Regions from separate parts of the Mesorhizobium sp. B2-5-4 genome, predicted to be linked through region 2. Evidence: riboswitches for the same ligand, from Rfam matches in the RefSeq annotation. Region 2 holds a riboswitch; the other holds the start of a gene.
What was found. A riboswitch is a leader RNA that binds a small molecule or an ion and turns the genes downstream of it on or off. The one in region 2 is predicted to bind cobalamin.

Region 1: linked by a shared signal. The riboswitch ahead of FJ492_RS25380 (CbtB domain-containing protein) and the one ahead of FJ492_RS04740 (DUF1636 family protein) in region 2 are both predicted to bind cobalamin.

Annotation. Positions count from the first base shown of each region.
Region 1 is NZ_VFUR01000026.1:62,686-70,543, reverse strand. Features, by position in the region: gene FJ492_RS25390 (MFS transporter) at 1-1,103, shown strand, start outside; gene FJ492_RS25385 (aromatic ring-hydroxylating dioxygenase subunit alpha) at 1,108-2,277, opposite strand; cobalamin riboswitch at 2,420-2,618, shown strand; gene FJ492_RS25380 (CbtB domain-containing protein) at 2,654-2,833, shown strand; gene FJ492_RS25375 (CbtA family protein) at 2,849-3,652, shown strand; gene cobU (bifunctional adenosylcobinamide kinase/adenosylcobinamide-phosphate guanylyltransferase) at 3,645-4,160, shown strand; gene cobO (cob(I)yrinic acid a,c-diamide adenosyltransferase) at 4,162-4,776, shown strand; gene cbiB (adenosylcobinamide-phosphate synthase CbiB) at 4,773-5,747, opposite strand; gene cobD (threonine-phosphate decarboxylase CobD) at 5,746-6,792, shown strand; gene FJ492_RS25350 (tyrosine phosphatase family protein) at 6,789-7,298, shown strand; gene FJ492_RS25345 (creatininase family protein) at 7,303-7,858, opposite strand, start outside.
Region 2 is NZ_VFUR01000003.1:33,964-41,821, reverse strand. Features, by position in the region: gene cobG (precorrin-3B synthase) at 1-516, opposite strand, end outside; gene cobN (cobaltochelatase subunit CobN) at 513-3,923, opposite strand; gene cobW (cobalamin biosynthesis protein CobW) at 3,942-4,979, opposite strand; gene FJ492_RS04740 (DUF1636 family protein) at 4,976-5,410, opposite strand; cobalamin riboswitch at 5,448-5,655, opposite strand; gene FJ492_RS04735 (winged helix-turn-helix domain-containing protein) at 5,685-6,884, opposite strand; gene FJ492_RS04730 (NADH-quinone oxidoreductase subunit A) at 7,220-7,585, shown strand; gene FJ492_RS04725 (NADH-quinone oxidoreductase subunit B) at 7,576-7,858, shown strand, end outside.

The DNA.
Region 1 (7,858 bases), on a different contig from region 2:
GCGCCATGGTGTCGAGCGTCATCCCGATCCAGGCCTACGAGATACTCCACAACGAGCAGATCGTCTCGATCCTCTACACCGTCGTATCCATGCTCGGCCTGTCGGTGACCTTGTTCATGCCGATGCTGATCCGCCGCTTCGCGCGGCGCTGGGTCTACACGGCAGGCGCCTGCCTGCTCGCCATCGGCTCGCTGTTCTTCGTCACCCACACGCTCGCTGGACAACTCGCCGGCATGCTGTGCCGCGTCATGGGCGCCAGTGCGCTGTCGATCACACTCAACCTCTACATCATGGACCACATCCGCAAGACCGACTTCATGCAGGCCGAATCGCTGCGCATGGCGTGGTCGATGGTTGCCTGGACGGGCGGGCCGACGCTTGGCATTTTCCTTTATGCGCATTTCGGCATCTATGCCGCGCATGGCGCGGTGGCGGTTTTCGCCATGGCTTTGCTGGCGCTGTTCTGGACCTACCGGCTGGGCGACAACCCGTCGATCCGCCCGGGCAAGACGCGGCCGGCAAATCCGCTCGCCAACATCGGCCGCTTCGTGGCGCAGCCAAGGCTCAGGCTCGCCTGGCTGATCGCCTTCGGCCGGTCGTGCTTCTGGACGACGTTCTTCGTCTATGGACCGCTGTTCATGGTGATCACCGGCGAGGGTGAACTGGCGGGCGGCCTGCTGGTCTCGGCCGGCAATGCGCTGCTGTTCATGGCGATCTTCTGGGGCAAGGCAGGAAAACGCTTTGGCGGCCGACGCACCATGACGTTTGCCTATTTCGCCATGTCGGCGTCGCTGCTGGCGGCGGGCACGGTCGGAGCGGCAGAGCCGTTGCTGACCGGCGCCTTCCTGTTGTGCGGCGCCTTCTTCACCATCGCGCTCGACGCGCTGGGCTCGACCGCCTTCATGCGCTCGGTGCGCTCCTATGAACGCGCGCAGATGGCGGCGGTCTACCGCACCTATCTCGACTTTTCCGAATTGACGCCGCCGCTGGTCTATTCGGTGGTGCTGGCCTTCTTCGGATTGGGATCGGTGTTCGTCACGCTCGGCCTACTGGCGGCGTTTTGTGGCCTCATGACCTGGCGCTACCTGCCTAAATCCCTCTAAAAAATCAGAGCGAAAGCTCAGCATGGCGCTCGCGCACCCAATTGTGGAAGCGGTGCAGCTCATATTCCTCGGGCATCAGCACGCCGGCTGTATGACGCATCGAGCGCAGGCCCTTCTGGTTGACCTCGCAGATCGCGGCATCCTCCTCCAGCACCTGTGTGCCGAAGGCGACGATGTTGTCGATATCGGTGGCGGCGAGCGCCTCGGGCGAGAACAGCCATTCGGCGGTCAATTCGGTCTGTTCGGGACCGAGCGGCACCAGCCGCACGGTCCTGACATAGTCGACATGGCCGACGATGAACATCGAGGGCAGGCTGGTGGCGTAGGTCTGGCCGGCGGTGCGTTCCGCCTGCGTCAAGCCGGGGAAAACCGGCCCATGCGTCTGCCCATCACGCGACCATGTTTCAGCCCCGGCGCACAGGCCGCCGGAGAATTCCGGCGCATCATTGTCTGCATGGCGCGTCCATTCGGGATCGTCATGCCGGCTCATCAGGCCGCGGCCATAGATCGGCACCAGCCGCGACAGGTCCTTGTGGACGCCCGGGCAGTGCAGGCACTCGTTGAAGTTTTCCCAGAAAATCTTCCAGTTGCAGTTCATCACCTTGCGCAGCACATGGCCTGACACCAGCGTGTCCAGCGGCCAGTTGCCGAGGTCGCCGGAGGCCGGGTCGAAGGATGACTGCACTGAGCCGGCGGCATCTTCAGCAAGATTGACGAAGACGAAGCCCCGCCGCACCGAGAGTACAACGCGGTAAAGCGGGTGGTCGGCCTCGTCGAAGCCGTCAGGCAGCGATTTCGACGGTACACGCACCAGATCGCCACGCAGCGAATAGGACCAGGCATGGTACGGGCAGGTGATCAGCCGCGCCTTCAGGCGTCCTTCGCTTTCCTGGCAAAGCTGCGAACCGCGATGCCGGCACGTGTTGTGGAAGGCATGCAACTCGCCGGCGTCGTCGCGCAGCACAAGGATTTCCTGCGTACCGACGCGGAAGGTGCGGAATGCCAAAGGCTGGGCAAGGTCGGTCTCGCGGCAGACGAGCAGCCAATTTCTGTACCAGATGGCATCGAGATCACGCTGATAGTTCTCCTGGTCCCAATAGGCCGATGACGGCAGCGTCGGCTCGGTTCGGGTCAGGCCGTTATAGGGCTCGCGCTCGCTGGCATTGGGCTGCATGGCTGGCTTCCTGTGAGGGTTGCGAGCCGACACCCGACTAGAAAATTTGTCAATCAGGACGGGATGGAGCGGCTTCGCCGATACGACGCTCCTGCGCTGGCGACTGTCGGAATTTGGTTTGCCGCGCGCGGCAAATTTCCCTATAGTCACCAACGTCGTCGGTTCCTTTTTGGAGCCAAGAGGGAATGCGGTGCGGACAGGAATTCCTGTCCAATGCCGTGGCTGCCCCCGCAACTGTGTGCGGTAGTCCTCTCCATATGCCACTGAGGGTTTTCCTCGGGAAGGTGGGGAAGGGCGCTTATCCGCGAGCCAGGAGACCTGCCGGCGACAGGAAACTGACTTCGATGCCCTCGGGTGGAGGGCGAAAGGACAAGACATGACTACCGCTTCCGTCTCCCTCGGCGCCTCCGTCTCCTCGCAGTCGCGCTTCATGCAGCTCGCGCTCGCGGCGCTGCTCGGCATGTTCGTCGTCGGCTTTGTCGGTTTCTCGCATATCGATGCGGTCCACAATGCCGCCCACGACTATCGCCACTCGATGGCGTTTCCCTGCCACTAACGAGGATCTGACATCATGAATCTGTTTCGCAACGTCGTGTTCGTCGCGGCGATCGCGGGGCTCGTGGCGGGTGTCGTTCTCGCCTGCATGCAGGCCTATGCGACAGTGCCGCTGATCCTCAAGGCGGAAGTCTACGAACAGGCCGGCGGCGGCCATCACCATGACCACGCGGCTGCACCGGCGGCGAGCAACGATGCGGTGAGCACGGTCGCGCCCGCTGGGAATGCGATGAGTTCTGCCGCGCCAGCACCCGCCGAAGTCACGGCACCGGCGGAGAAAGACGAAGGCTGGGCGCCGGCCGACGGTGTCGAGCGTTTTGCCTTCAGCGTGGTTGCCAATATCGTCACCGGCATCGGCTTCGCGCTGGTCCTGGTCGCGATTTCCGAGTTTGCCGGCGGCGTCGGCAATTGGCGCCAGGGCGTATTCTGGGGGCTGGCCGGCTTTGCCGTGTTCACGCTGGCACCAGGCCTCGGCCTGCAGCCGGAACTGCCGGCGATGCCGGCGGCCGATCTGCTTGCGCGCCAGATCTGGTGGACGGCAACGGCCGCGGCGACCGCTATCGGCCTTGGCCTGATCGTGTTTCGCAGATCGCTACCATTGACCATCTTCGCCGTCTTGCTGATCGTCGTCCCGCATATCGTCGGCGCGCCGCAGCCCGACAGTTTCGAGACGCCTATCCCGGAAGGCCTGCACCATCAGTTCGTGGTGGCGGTGACGGTGACCAATCTGGTGTTCTGGCTGGTGCTCGGCGCGGTCGTGGGCGTGGTGCGCAGGCGCTTCACCGGCACGGCGACCAGCTTGCGCGACAGCTTTGCCTGATCGCGGCAAGCTGACTTTCATCATCGGTGGCGCGCGCTCCGGAAAGAGCGCGCACGCCGAAACCCTGGTGACGGCATTCCCCCCGCCATGGACGTATGTCGCCACGGCGCAAACCTATGACGATGAGATGCGCGAGCGCATCGCGGTGCACCGCTCGCGGCGCGGTGAGGGCTGGTCGACCATCGATGCGTCACTCGACCTTGCCGAAGCGCTGGAGGCCTTGCCGGATGATCGGCCGGTGCTTGTCGACTGCCTGACGCTATGGCTGACCAATCACATGCTGGCCGATTACGACGTCGAGGCGGAGTGCCGACGGCTGGCCGACGTGCTGTCGCGGCCGCGCGGACCGTGGTTCGTGGTGTCGAACGAGGTCGGGCAAGGCATCGTGCCCGACAATGCGCTGGCGCGGCGTTTTCGCGACGACGCCGGCCGGCTCAACCAGCGGGTCGCCGCGGTTGCCGACACGGTGCTGCTGATGGTGGCGGGGCTACCGCTCAAGGTGAAGTGAAATGACCGATATCGACGACAAGGATGAAGAGCGCCATCGCGCCAAGATGGCCAAGCGCAAGGCGGTGCAGGACGCCGAGGTTGCGAGCAAGACGGTCGAGAAGGGGTTGCTGATCGTCAACACCGGTCCCGGCAAGGGCAAGACCACGGCCGCCTTCGGGCTGGCGCTGCGGATGCTCGGCCACGGCAAGCGCGTCGGCGTCGTGCAATTCATCAAGGGCAAATGGCACACCGGCGAGAAGGATGCGTTTGCCGCCTTCGGCGACCGCGTGGTCTGGCATGCTATGGGCGAGGGTTTCACTTGGGAGACGCAGGACCTGAAGCGCGATATCGCCGCCGCCGAAGCCGCCTGGGCCAAGGCGCTGGAATTGATCGACGATCCCTCGATCAGCCTTGTCGTGCTCGACGAGCTCAACATTGCGTTGCGCTACGACTATCTCGATCTCGACAAGGTGGTTGCGGCGCTGAAGGGCCGGCGCGAGGGTCTGCATGTCGTCATCACCGGCCGCAACGCCAAGCCAGCGCTGGTCGAGGCTGCCGATCTGGTCACCGAGATGGGCGTCACCAAGCATCATTTCTCGGCGGGCGTGAAAGCTCAGCAGGGCATCGAGTTTTAAAAAACCAGAACAGCGATCACCGCGACTAGGCCGAACAAGCCAATCAGCAGGAAATCAGCGACACGGTAGAGTTGCAGCGCGCGCCTTATATCGCCGCTGTCGACATCGCTGCGGCCGCCTTCGCCCATGAAGATGTCGTCGACCATGACACCGCCATAGCTGCGTGGTCCGGCAAGCGCGAGCCCAAGCGCGCCGGCCATGGCCGCTTCGGGCCAGCCGGCATTGGGCGAGCGGTGTTTTTTCGCGTCGCGCCGTACCGCTTGCCAGCCGCAGTGGGGGTCGGCGCCCTCGACCAAGAAGGAAGCGAGCACGATCAGCAGCGCCGTCAGCCGCGATGCCGGCAGGTTGATCCAATCGTCGAAGCGCGCCGCCGCCCAGCCGAACGCCTCGTGGCGCGGGGTGTGGTGGCCGATCATCGAATCGGCGGTGTTGGCCGCCTTGTAGGCGGCGCCGCCGGCCAGCCCGCCAACGCCGGTCCAGAAGGCGGGGGCGACGATGCCATCGGAAAAATTCTCCGCCAGGCTTTCGATCGCCGCACGGCAGACGCCTGCCCGGTCCAGCGTTTCGGGATCGCGGCCGACGATCCGCGAGACGGCGGCGCGGCCCATGTCGAGGCCTCCACTGTCGAGCGCGTCGGCGACGGCTTCGACATGTTCATGCAGGCTCTTCTGCGACAGAAGCGATGTTGCCAGAAGGACGGCAATGATCCATCCCAAGGGGACGAACCAGAGCAGAACGAGCTGCACGCAAAGACCTGTCAGCGCCGGCACCAGCACGATGACCAAAAGCGCCTGGACACCACGTTGACGACGCAGTGCGTCGGGATCAGTGGCGCGGTTGAGCCTCAAGTCGAGAAAGGATATCAGCCTGCCGAACCACGTCACCGGATGGCCGATGGCGCGAAACAGCCAGTCGGGATAACCAAGGGCGAATTCGACAACCAATGACAGGAAAGCGATCAGGACAGACATGAAGCTTCTTGAAGGAGCGGTGGACCATGGTGGAAGTCTTGGCCGGGCAAGGGCGCTTTTCCCCAATGCCGTGCTGCCTTTCGTCGACCTCTCGACCGGTATCAATCCGCACTCCTACCCGCTTTTCGACCTGCCCGCCACCTCCCTGTGGCGGTTGCCGGAGGCCGCGCGTGGGCGCGAACTGATAGAGATCGCGGCCAACACCTATGGCGCGCCTTCCGCGGGAAACGTGGTGGCGGCGCCCGGGACCCAAATCCTGCTGCCGCGCGTGGCCTCGCTGGTGAGGCCCGGCAAGGCGATGGTGCTGGGGCCGACCTATGCCGAACACGCCCGGGCGGCGGCGATTGCCGGGCATGAGGTGGTCGAGGTCAGCGATTTCGCGGCGCTGGCGGACGCTGACCTCGCCATCATCGTCAATCCGAACAATCCGGATGGGCGCATCATCGAGCGCGACCGGCTGCTGATGCTGGCTGACGGACTTCGCGCCAAGGGCGGGCTGCTGGTCGTCGACGAGGCGTTCATGGATGTCGGTCCACGCGAACACAGCCTCGCCGCCGACGTCGTCCAGGCCGGCATTGTCGTGCTGCGTTCCTTTGGCAAGTTCTTTGGTCTGGCCGGCCTGCGGCTTGGGTTCGCGCTTGCCGATGCGACGACGGCTGAACGGTTGCACATGCAGTTCGGGCCGTGGGCCGTCGCCGGACCGGCGCTGGAATACGGCATCCGCGCGCTCGCCGATCTCGGCTGGCAAGATGCGATGCGGGCGTCGCTGGCGGACGAGGTGGTGCGGGTTGATGCGCTGTTTGGCCGGTTCGGCGTTCGCGTCGCGGGCGGCACCGTATTGTTCCGCTATCTCAGCTTGCCCGATGCCGGCGGCCTGCTTTCCGCGCTTGGCGAGAGTGGCGTACTGCTCCGGCATTTCTCCGACCGGCCGCATGCCCTGCGCGCCGGCCTGCCGGCAAACGAGGAGGAATGGCGCAGGCTTGAATCCGCCCTTGCCGAATGGGCGTCGCGGCGTGAGGATCGGTCGAAAGGTTCGAAACAATGATCCATGTCTGCTCGCTGGCGAAGATCGAGGAAACCGTTGCCAGGACCGGCGCCGACCGCATGCTGTCGCTGCTTGCCGCCGGAACGGACGTAATTCGCCCAGCCTCGATCCCCCGGGAAAACCATCTGCATCTGGTCATGCACGACATCGCCGTGGCGCAGGAGGGGATGACCATGCCGGGCGAGGAGCATGTGCGCGACCTGCTCGATTTCGCGCGCCGCTGGGACCGCGCAAAGCCGATGATCGTGCACTGCTATGCCGGCATCAGCCGCTCGACCGCCTCGGCCTATATTATCGCCGCGGCTTTGGCGCCGAAACGCGACGAGGTGGAACTGGCGCAGACGCTGCGCGCGCTGTCGCCTTCGGCGACGCCCAATCCACGGCTGATCGCTGTGGCCGACACGCTGCTCGAGCGCAATGGCCGCATGATCGAGGCGATCGAAGCGATCGGGCGCGGCGCCGACGCCTTCGAAGGCACGCCGTTCGCACTCAAGATCGATATTTAGGCGGCTACTTCAGCCACTCGGCGAGCTTGGCCTTGCGCACGTCCCGCACCAGGCTGATGAAGCCATCGGCCTGATATTCCGCCGTCAATCGGCCTTTCTCTGCCGTTGCAATGCTGGCGTCGCCGACCACGCCGTTTGCGTTGAGATCGCTAGCGATCCAGGCGAAGGCATGCGTGCCGGTCTGGCGCAGAAGCGCGAATTCCTTCTCCGCGTCGGCGACGTTGGAAACGAAACTGTCGGCCTTGCCGATGTCGACGAGGTCCGGCCGGAAATGCAGCATCAGCGAAGTCTCGACATCGCCGCCATGGATGCCGTGGCGGTCCTCAAGTTCGGTGTACATGCCGGCCGGACGGCCAAAGCGCTGCCAACTGGTCTTCACCGCCAGCATCTTTTCGCGCACGCGCAGTTCGCGCGTGACGATACCCATGATCTCTTCATTGCCGCCATGGGAATTGACGACGATGAGCTTGCGCACGCCGGCGCGCGCTATCGACAGGCCAAGCTCGGTCCACGCCTCGATCAGCGTCGTTGCCGGCAGGGTCAATGTGCCCGGCGCGTGC
Region 2 (7,858 bases):
CCCATCACCCGCGACGGACACCCGCCACTGGATCCCCACATCGGTCCGCGTTGCAGCGAGCCGCACATCCGCCGTCACCGCATCCAGCGTCAGTTGCCCACCGCCGTCAACGACCACCGCAACCTTCGGCCCCAACCTTATTGCCAGCCCGGCTTCTTCAATGCCCATCCGAATGCACTCAGCCATCGGCCTCGGATCGGCGATCTCCCGCGGGTCAATGCCGGCCAGCGGGCCGGTCTCGACCGGGACGCCGGTGCGCACCGCGATGCCCAGCGCATCGACCTCCGCTGCCAGCAACGCAGCGCTTTCCATTGTCAGGCCGCGTATCTGCATGCTGCCGCGCGCCGTTACTTCCATGATGCCGTTGCCGTGCCGCAAGGCGGCTTCGGCCAGCTCGATCAAGAGCCTCGGCGATAGGCCTCCGGAGACCGGGTTGAGCCGCACCAGCAGGCCGTCACCTGTCTGCATCGGCGCCGACAAAGCAGGGCAGGCGCCACGGCGCAAGAAGGCGTTCATGCCGCGACCCCGAGCGCGTTGGCCTCGGCAATCAGCGCGGCGAGATCGTCGTCGATGGAATTGCGCAAGGGATGCCAGAGGCCGCGCCGGCGTGCCGACAGGAAGCGCTCGGCGATGACTTTGGCGGCGGCGGGATTTTCGCGCAGGATGAAGGCGCGAACCTCGGCGTCACCGAGATAGGCATCATGCACGGCCTCGATCAACGCGCCTGAAATGGCATGGGTGGCCTCGGCGAAGCCGACCAGCCGGTCGACCGTCTCGGCGAATTCGGAGGCGCCGCGCGGACCGTGGCGGATCTGCCCTGATATGAAGCGGGCGTTGACGGCACGGGCACGCACCACGCGCGACACCGCTTCGCCAACCGATCGCGGTTTCGGCTTCTGCGGGTCCGTGGTGTCGAGCACGATGACGTCGGCGTTCCTGCCGAGTGTGGCCAAGGCGGCCGAAAAGCCGCCGATGAAGGCGACGTCGGCGGAACCTTCGAGAATGTCGCGGCCGGGGTCGTCGCCGGTGTGGACCAGAAGATCGGCTTCGGCGATGCGGCCTTCAAACGCTCCGGGTGCCGAGACCCCTTCGCCGCCGGCGCCGCCATAGGCATGCGAGGTGGCGTCGAGATAGGCGCGGCCGATTTCTTCGCGCGCCGCCCAGTCGCCGCTGGACAAAATCTCTTCGATGCCGGCGCCGTAAGTGCCGGGCGAGGTGCCGAAGATGCGCGGGCTGACCTTGCCGTCGGCGCGGGTCCTGGCGGCGAGCGGGTTTTCTGATTCGTCCTCGTCGCGCGCTGCAACGGCGTTGGCGGCGGCGTCGATCAGTGCGATCTGGGTCGGGAACATGTCGCGGAACAGGCCTGATATGCGCCAGGTGACGTCGACGCGCGGGCGGCCGAGCGTCGCCGGCGGCAACACCTCGATGCCGTTGATGCGGCCGGTCGCGGTATCCCATTGCGGCCGGCAGCCCATCAACGCAAGGCCCTGCGCGATCTCCTCACCGCCGGTGCGCAGCGAGGCCGAGCCCCAGAGGTCTGTCACCAGGGAGCGCGGCCAATCGCCATGCGATTGCATGTAGGCGCGCACCACTTCTTCCGCCGCCGCCTTGCCGAGATCATAGGCGGTCGGGGTCGGCATGGTGCGCGGGTCCGACGTGAACAGGTTGCGGCCGGTGGGCAAGACATCGGAGCGCCCGCGCGCGGACGCTCCGGCCGGGCCCGCCTTGACGTGACGGCCATCGAGCGCGGCGAGCAGCGCGGCCTTCTCGGCTTCCGCGCTTTGCCGGCGCATGGGATCGGGCTCGTCGTCTGGGGCGCGACCATAGATATGCAGACCGTCCTTGATGGCAAAATCCTTGAGATCGCAGAGCCAGGCATCGATGCGGCGCAGTGCTTCGTCGGGCGCGTCGGTCTCGGCGACGCCGGCTTCGGAAGCGAGGCCGGTCTTTTGCGCGGTTTCGACAATCTGTTTCGCCAGCCGGTCACGACGACGGCGGTCGAGGCCGTCGGCCTGGGCATATTCGTCGACCAGCCGTTCGAGCTTGTGCTGGTCCTCGTCCAGTCCGGCGCCTGTCAGCGGCGGCGGCAGATGACCAAGCGTGACCGCGGCAATGCGCCGTTTGGCCTGTGCCGCTTCGCCGGGGTTGGAGACGATGAAGGGATAGATGACGGGCAGGGGGCCGGTGACGATCTCGGGGAAGCAGGCTTGCGAAAGCGCGACGGTCTTGCCGGGCAGCCATTCCAGCGTGCCGTGGGCGCCGACATGGATGAGAGCGTGGACGCCGAGCGATTCGCGCAGCCACAGGCCGAACGCGATCAAAGCGTGGCGCGGAGGCAGCGTCGGATCGTGGTAGTCGGCGCGGCGGTCCGCGGAACGGCCACGGTCAGGGGCGAGTGCGACGGTGATGTTGCCGAAATGCGCGGCGCGGAAGGCGAAGTGTTTTTTGCCTGATAGCGAAGGTCTTCGCGAGGCGCCCCCCTCTGGCAGGACAGAGGGGGGCGCCTCGCGAAGACCTGTCTCATCTTCCGCTCTGCCCCAAGCAGCCTCTACCGCAGCAATTGCCGTTGCCAGCAACTCCGTCGAAAAGGAGTGATAGTCGTCCAGCCTCAGCCCACCGTCGCCGCGCTCCAGCAAATCCAGCAATTCACGCGGCGTTTGCGGTATCGCGTCAACGGCATAGCCCTGTTCGCTCAAGTCCCGCAGCATGGCGATGACGCTGGACGGCACATCCAGCCCGACCGCATAGCCGGTGCGGCCGGGAGCACTGGGATAATCGGGAATGAGGATTGCCAGCTTGCGTTCGGCGCGCGGAGTCTGCTGCAAACGGATGAAGGCCGCTACGCGGCTAGCCACTTGCTCAACACGATCCAGTTCCGGCCGGTTGGCCAAGGCGCGGTGGCCCAGCGCCGGGTCGACATCGCTCTCGCCCTTGAAAGAGATGGCACCGGCAAGGATGCGGCCGTCGAGTTCGGGCAGCACGACATGCATGGCAAGGTCGGCGGGCGCCAGTCCGCGCTGATTGTTTTCCCACACGTCGCGGCGCGTGGTGGCGACGATGACCTGGAAGACAGGCACGCCGGCGCGGTCGAACAGGGTTTCCACGCCGGGCTCGGCGCCAGAAGCGAAAGCGGTCGCGGTGATGATGGCGGCGGGTTTCAGCGATGCGATGGTATTTTCGACGAACGCCAGGGACACCGGATCCTTGAGACTGGAAACGAAGATCGGGACCGGTGCCAGTCCCTGGGAGTGTAAAGTCTCGGCCAGCGCATCGATCGGGGCGACATCGGCTGCAAGCAGCATCGATCGGTAGAAGAGAATCGGGATGATGGGAGTGCTGGCATTTGAAAGGTCCGGCTGTTCTGCGACCCCCAATCCAGATTGATAGTAACCAGCTTTCGGCACGCTGACCGGACTGGCGACGGGCATATCTTGTCCAGCCAGGCCTGCCAGCCTGTGCACCAGGGCGCTCATATTGGCCGGGCCGCCCTCGCGGAAATAGCCGAGCAGGCCGTCGAGTTCGGCGCGCGGCAGCGTCGAGGCTTCGATCAGCCTGAGATCCTCGTCATGGCTTTCACCCGGAAGCAGTGCCAGTCTTATGTCGCGCTCGCGGGCGATTGCCGCGAGCTGGTCGCAGCCATAGCGCCACCAGTCGTAGCCGCCGAGGATGCGCACCATGATGACCTTGGCATGGCGGGCGACGCTGTCGATCCAGAGATCGACGGACATGGGATGGCGCAGGTCGCGCAGTGCGGCGAGCCGCATCGACGGCAGGCGATCGGCGTCGGCCTTCCATGCCGCCGCCAGTCCGGCGAGATCGCTGTCGGTGAAGGACAAGGCCACGATATCCGCCGGCGCCTGCCGGAGATCGACAGGCTCGGCGAGGTCGTCGAGCGAGGCGGAGGTCGTGGTGAGGATGTGCATCGCGGCCCGTGCCTGAAATCAGCCGGCGAGGATACGTTCGATCGCCGGACGGTTCAGCCCCTTGAGGCCGATGACGACGAGGCGCGAGCGGCGGTCGTCCCCGGCGGTCCAGGCCCGGTCGTAGTAATGATTGACGCGCTGGCCGACGGCCTGCAGCAGGAGCCGCATCGGCTTGCCACCGACCTCGACGAAGCCTTTCACCCGCAGCACGTTTTCCTGTTCGGCGGCGGCGGCGACGCGTTTTGCCAGGTCGTCGGGATTGGCGATCGAGGGGATGTCGACGATGAACGTGTCGAAGTCGTCATGCTCGTGGTCGAACGCGCCGTCATGATGGGATTTTCGGTTCTCGATGTCGTCCTCGACGGCGAGACCGAGCCCGAGCAGTACGGAGGGATCGACCTTGCCATAAGACGTCGGCACGATCTTCACTGCGCGGGCGGAGTGTTCGCCAATGATGGCATGGGCGCGGGCTGAGCCCTCGGCGTCCATCAGGTCGCTCTTCGACAGGATGATCAGGTCGGCGCAGGCGATCTGATCCTCGAACACCTCCTCGACAGGATCATCATGGTCGAGGCTTTCATCCCCGGCGCGCTGCGCCTGCAGGGCGTCCATGTCGTTGGCGACGCGGCCTTCGGCAAGTGCGGGACCGTCGACCACGGCGATGACGCCGTCGACGGTCACCCGGCTCTTCACTGTCGGCCACTGGAAAGCCTGGACCAGCGGCTTGGGCAAAGCGAGGCCCGAGGTTTCGATCAGGATATGGTCGACCTTCGGCGTCAGCGACAGGATCTGGTCGAGCGCCGGCACGAAATCGTCGGCGACGGTGCAGCAGATGCAGCCATTGGCCAACTCGACGATGTTTTCCTCTGGGCAGGTGTCGATGCCACAGCCTTTCAGGATTTCGCCGTCGATGCCGATGTCACCGAATTCGTTGACAATGATCGCGATACGCTTGCCGCCGGCGTTTTCCAGGAGATGGCGGACCAGGGTCGTCTTGCCGGCGCCGAGGAAGCCGGTGACGACGGTGCAGGGAACGCGGGAAACGGATGCGGTCATATCAAGTCTTTCAGCATGTCGAGGGGAGGGATGCGGGCCACGAGGCCGCGCTTGAGGCTATCGGGCCGGCCCCGCCAGGGAATGAGGCCGTCGCTGGAGGTGGCGAAGAGTTTCGCGCCAGTGACGAGATCGGCGCCGCTGGTCCTGGTCAGATCGCCGAATACATAGCTCCAGCAGCCGTCACGCAGGATCGCGGCGCTCAGTCGACGTTTGCAATTGCCGAGGCATTCGACGGTGCGGATGCGGATGTTGTCGCCCGAGGCGGCTCGGCGCGTATCTTCGGCCAAAAGTTCGCCGGCCCGGGGACGGGCGTCGGAGCCGCTCTCGTCGCGACAGGAGGCGCAGACGATGACAGTGATGCCGGCCAGGGAATCATCCTCGCCGGACGAAATGTCCATTGTTTCAGCCGAAAAACTGCTGTCGCGATCCAAATCAGGCTCCTTGCCCGGAAAACCCGCCGGGCGATCGGATACTTGCATTCCAGACGGCAGGTCTCCTGGCTCGCGGGTCATCGCCTTGGGTAGCCGCCTTCCCGGGACAATCCCAGTGGCTTTCGGCCTTGGCTCTTCGCTCACAGTTGCGGGGACAGCCGCGGATTTGGGATTTTCAATCCCGCACCGCATTCCCTCTTGGCTCCTCCCTTTGCCGAGAGGAGACCGTCTGGATCCGATTTAGGCTCTTGCGGGCAGCGGTGTCAACGCGAGCTTACGACACTGCGATGTCGGACAGCGCCGGGCCCAGGTCGCCGGCAGGCGTCACTTCGATGCGTTCGAGGCCAAGCCAGCCCTGCATCTGCTTCAATTCCTCGAAGAGCTGAGCGGCGGTATCGGGCGGTGCGCCGGGCTCGGCGTAAGCAGCATGGGCACGCAGGACACTTGCCGGCCGGTCTGCCTTGAGGTCGACGCGCGCCACGATCCTGTCGCCGAGCAGGAAGGGCAGGACATAATAGCCGTATTGGCGCTTGTCGGCCGGCGTGTAGATCTCGATCCGGTAGTGAAAATTGAACAGCCGCTCTGAGCGCGAGCGCTCGAAGACAACGGGGTCGAACGGCGCCAGCAGGGCGCGGGCCTCGATCTTGCGTGGCAATCGCGCGTCCCTATAGAGGTAAGCCGGCTTGTCCCAGCCCTCGACGCGGACCGGCAGCAACTCGCCGAGTTCGACCAGTTCCTCCAGGCGGCCTTTCATGTCGGCGGGGGAGAGTCGAAAATAGTCGCGCAGGTCGCCTGATGTCGCGATGCCGTGGGCGCGGGCGGAGATGCGCAGCAATTCACGATGCGCGTCCTCGGCGGCCGGTACTGGCAGGTCGAGAATCGCCTGCGGCAGCACGCGCTCTGGCAGGTCGTAGAAGCGCTCGAAGCCGCGCCGGTGCGCCGTGGTGATGCGCCCGGCCCAGAACAGCCATTCGAAGGCATGCTTGGCGTGGCTCCAGCCCCACCAGCCGCCGGAGCCTTTCTGGCCCTCCAGCGCGGAAGCGGCGACCGGGCCGCGCTGGACGACCTCGCGGTAGATCTCTTCTACGTAGGCGGCGTGCTCGCGGCCCCATTTGGCCAGCCCCAGATACATTTCATCGCCTTGCTCGGCGCGCTGCATGCGCCAGCGCATCAGCGGGTAGGTCTCGACCGGCAGGAACGAGGCCTCATGCGCCCAGTATTCGAAGACCGTGCGCTTGCGGGTCACGGCGGCGTTGTCGAGCAAAGCGAGGGGATAGGGGCCAAGACGCGAATAGAGCGGCATGTAATGGGCACGAACCACCGCACTGACGGAATCGATCTGCAGCAGGCCGGTGCGGGACAGAACGCGGGCGAAGTGGCGGCGGTCGGGCGTACCGGCGGGGCGGGGATCGAGAAACCCTTGAGCGGCGAGCGCGATGCGCCGGGCGGCGGCAAGCGAGATCTTTTCCTTCATGCGGATGCGTCTCTGATGGACCTGTCTAACGTCGTTGCGAGGCGTGATTCCAGCCCATGCTAGCAGGGTTTTGGCGGCAACCCTGTCAGGAGAGAAAAGTGGAGTAAATGGCGAAGGAAATCAAACAGGAGCGTATGGGACCAGTTTCTCCCGGATTGCCGTCCAGCTCGGTGTTTTGAACAAGGTTTGACTTGCTTCGCTGGAAGTGCTGCGCTAACCCTCGCCGCGTTGCAGCATAGGCTCCTTAAAACGGTTCAGCGGTTAAACTGTCACGCTTCCGCATTAAGCTCCGGTGCTGTAATCAACGTGGATTGGCGCCAACGGAAAGCCGCTGCATGAACGCACTCCTCAGTTCGTACCTGCCCATCGTCCTGTTTATCGGCGTGGCGCTGGTGGTCGGTCTGGCGCTGCTGGCTGCGCCCTTCCTGGTAGCCTACCGCAACCCGGATCCCGAGAAGCTGTCCGCCTATGAATGCGGATTCAACTCGTTCGACGATGCCCGCATGAAATTCGACATCCGCTTCTATCTGGTGTCGATCCTGTTCATCATCTTCGACCTGGAAGTAGCCTTCCTCTTCCCCTGGGCGGTGTCCTTCTCGAAGATTGGCATGCTCGGTTTCTGGTCAATGATGGTGTTTTTGGCGGTGCTGACCATCGGCTTTGCCTATGAATGGAAAAAAGGAGCGCTGGAATGGGATTGAACGACAGTTCAGGCACCCTCGTCGCGCCGAAGCCCAAGGGTATCATTGATCCCAACACCGGCAAGCCGGTGGGGGAGGACGATCCCTTCTTCCTCGAAATCAACAACGAGCTTGCCGACAAGGGTTTTCTGGTCACCTCGACCGAGGCGCTGATCACCTGGGCGCGCAGCGGTTCGCTGATGTTCATGACCTTCGGTCTGGCGTGCTGCGCGGTCGAAATGATCCACACCTCGATGCCGCGCTACGATTCGGAGCGCTTCGGTGTCGCGCCGC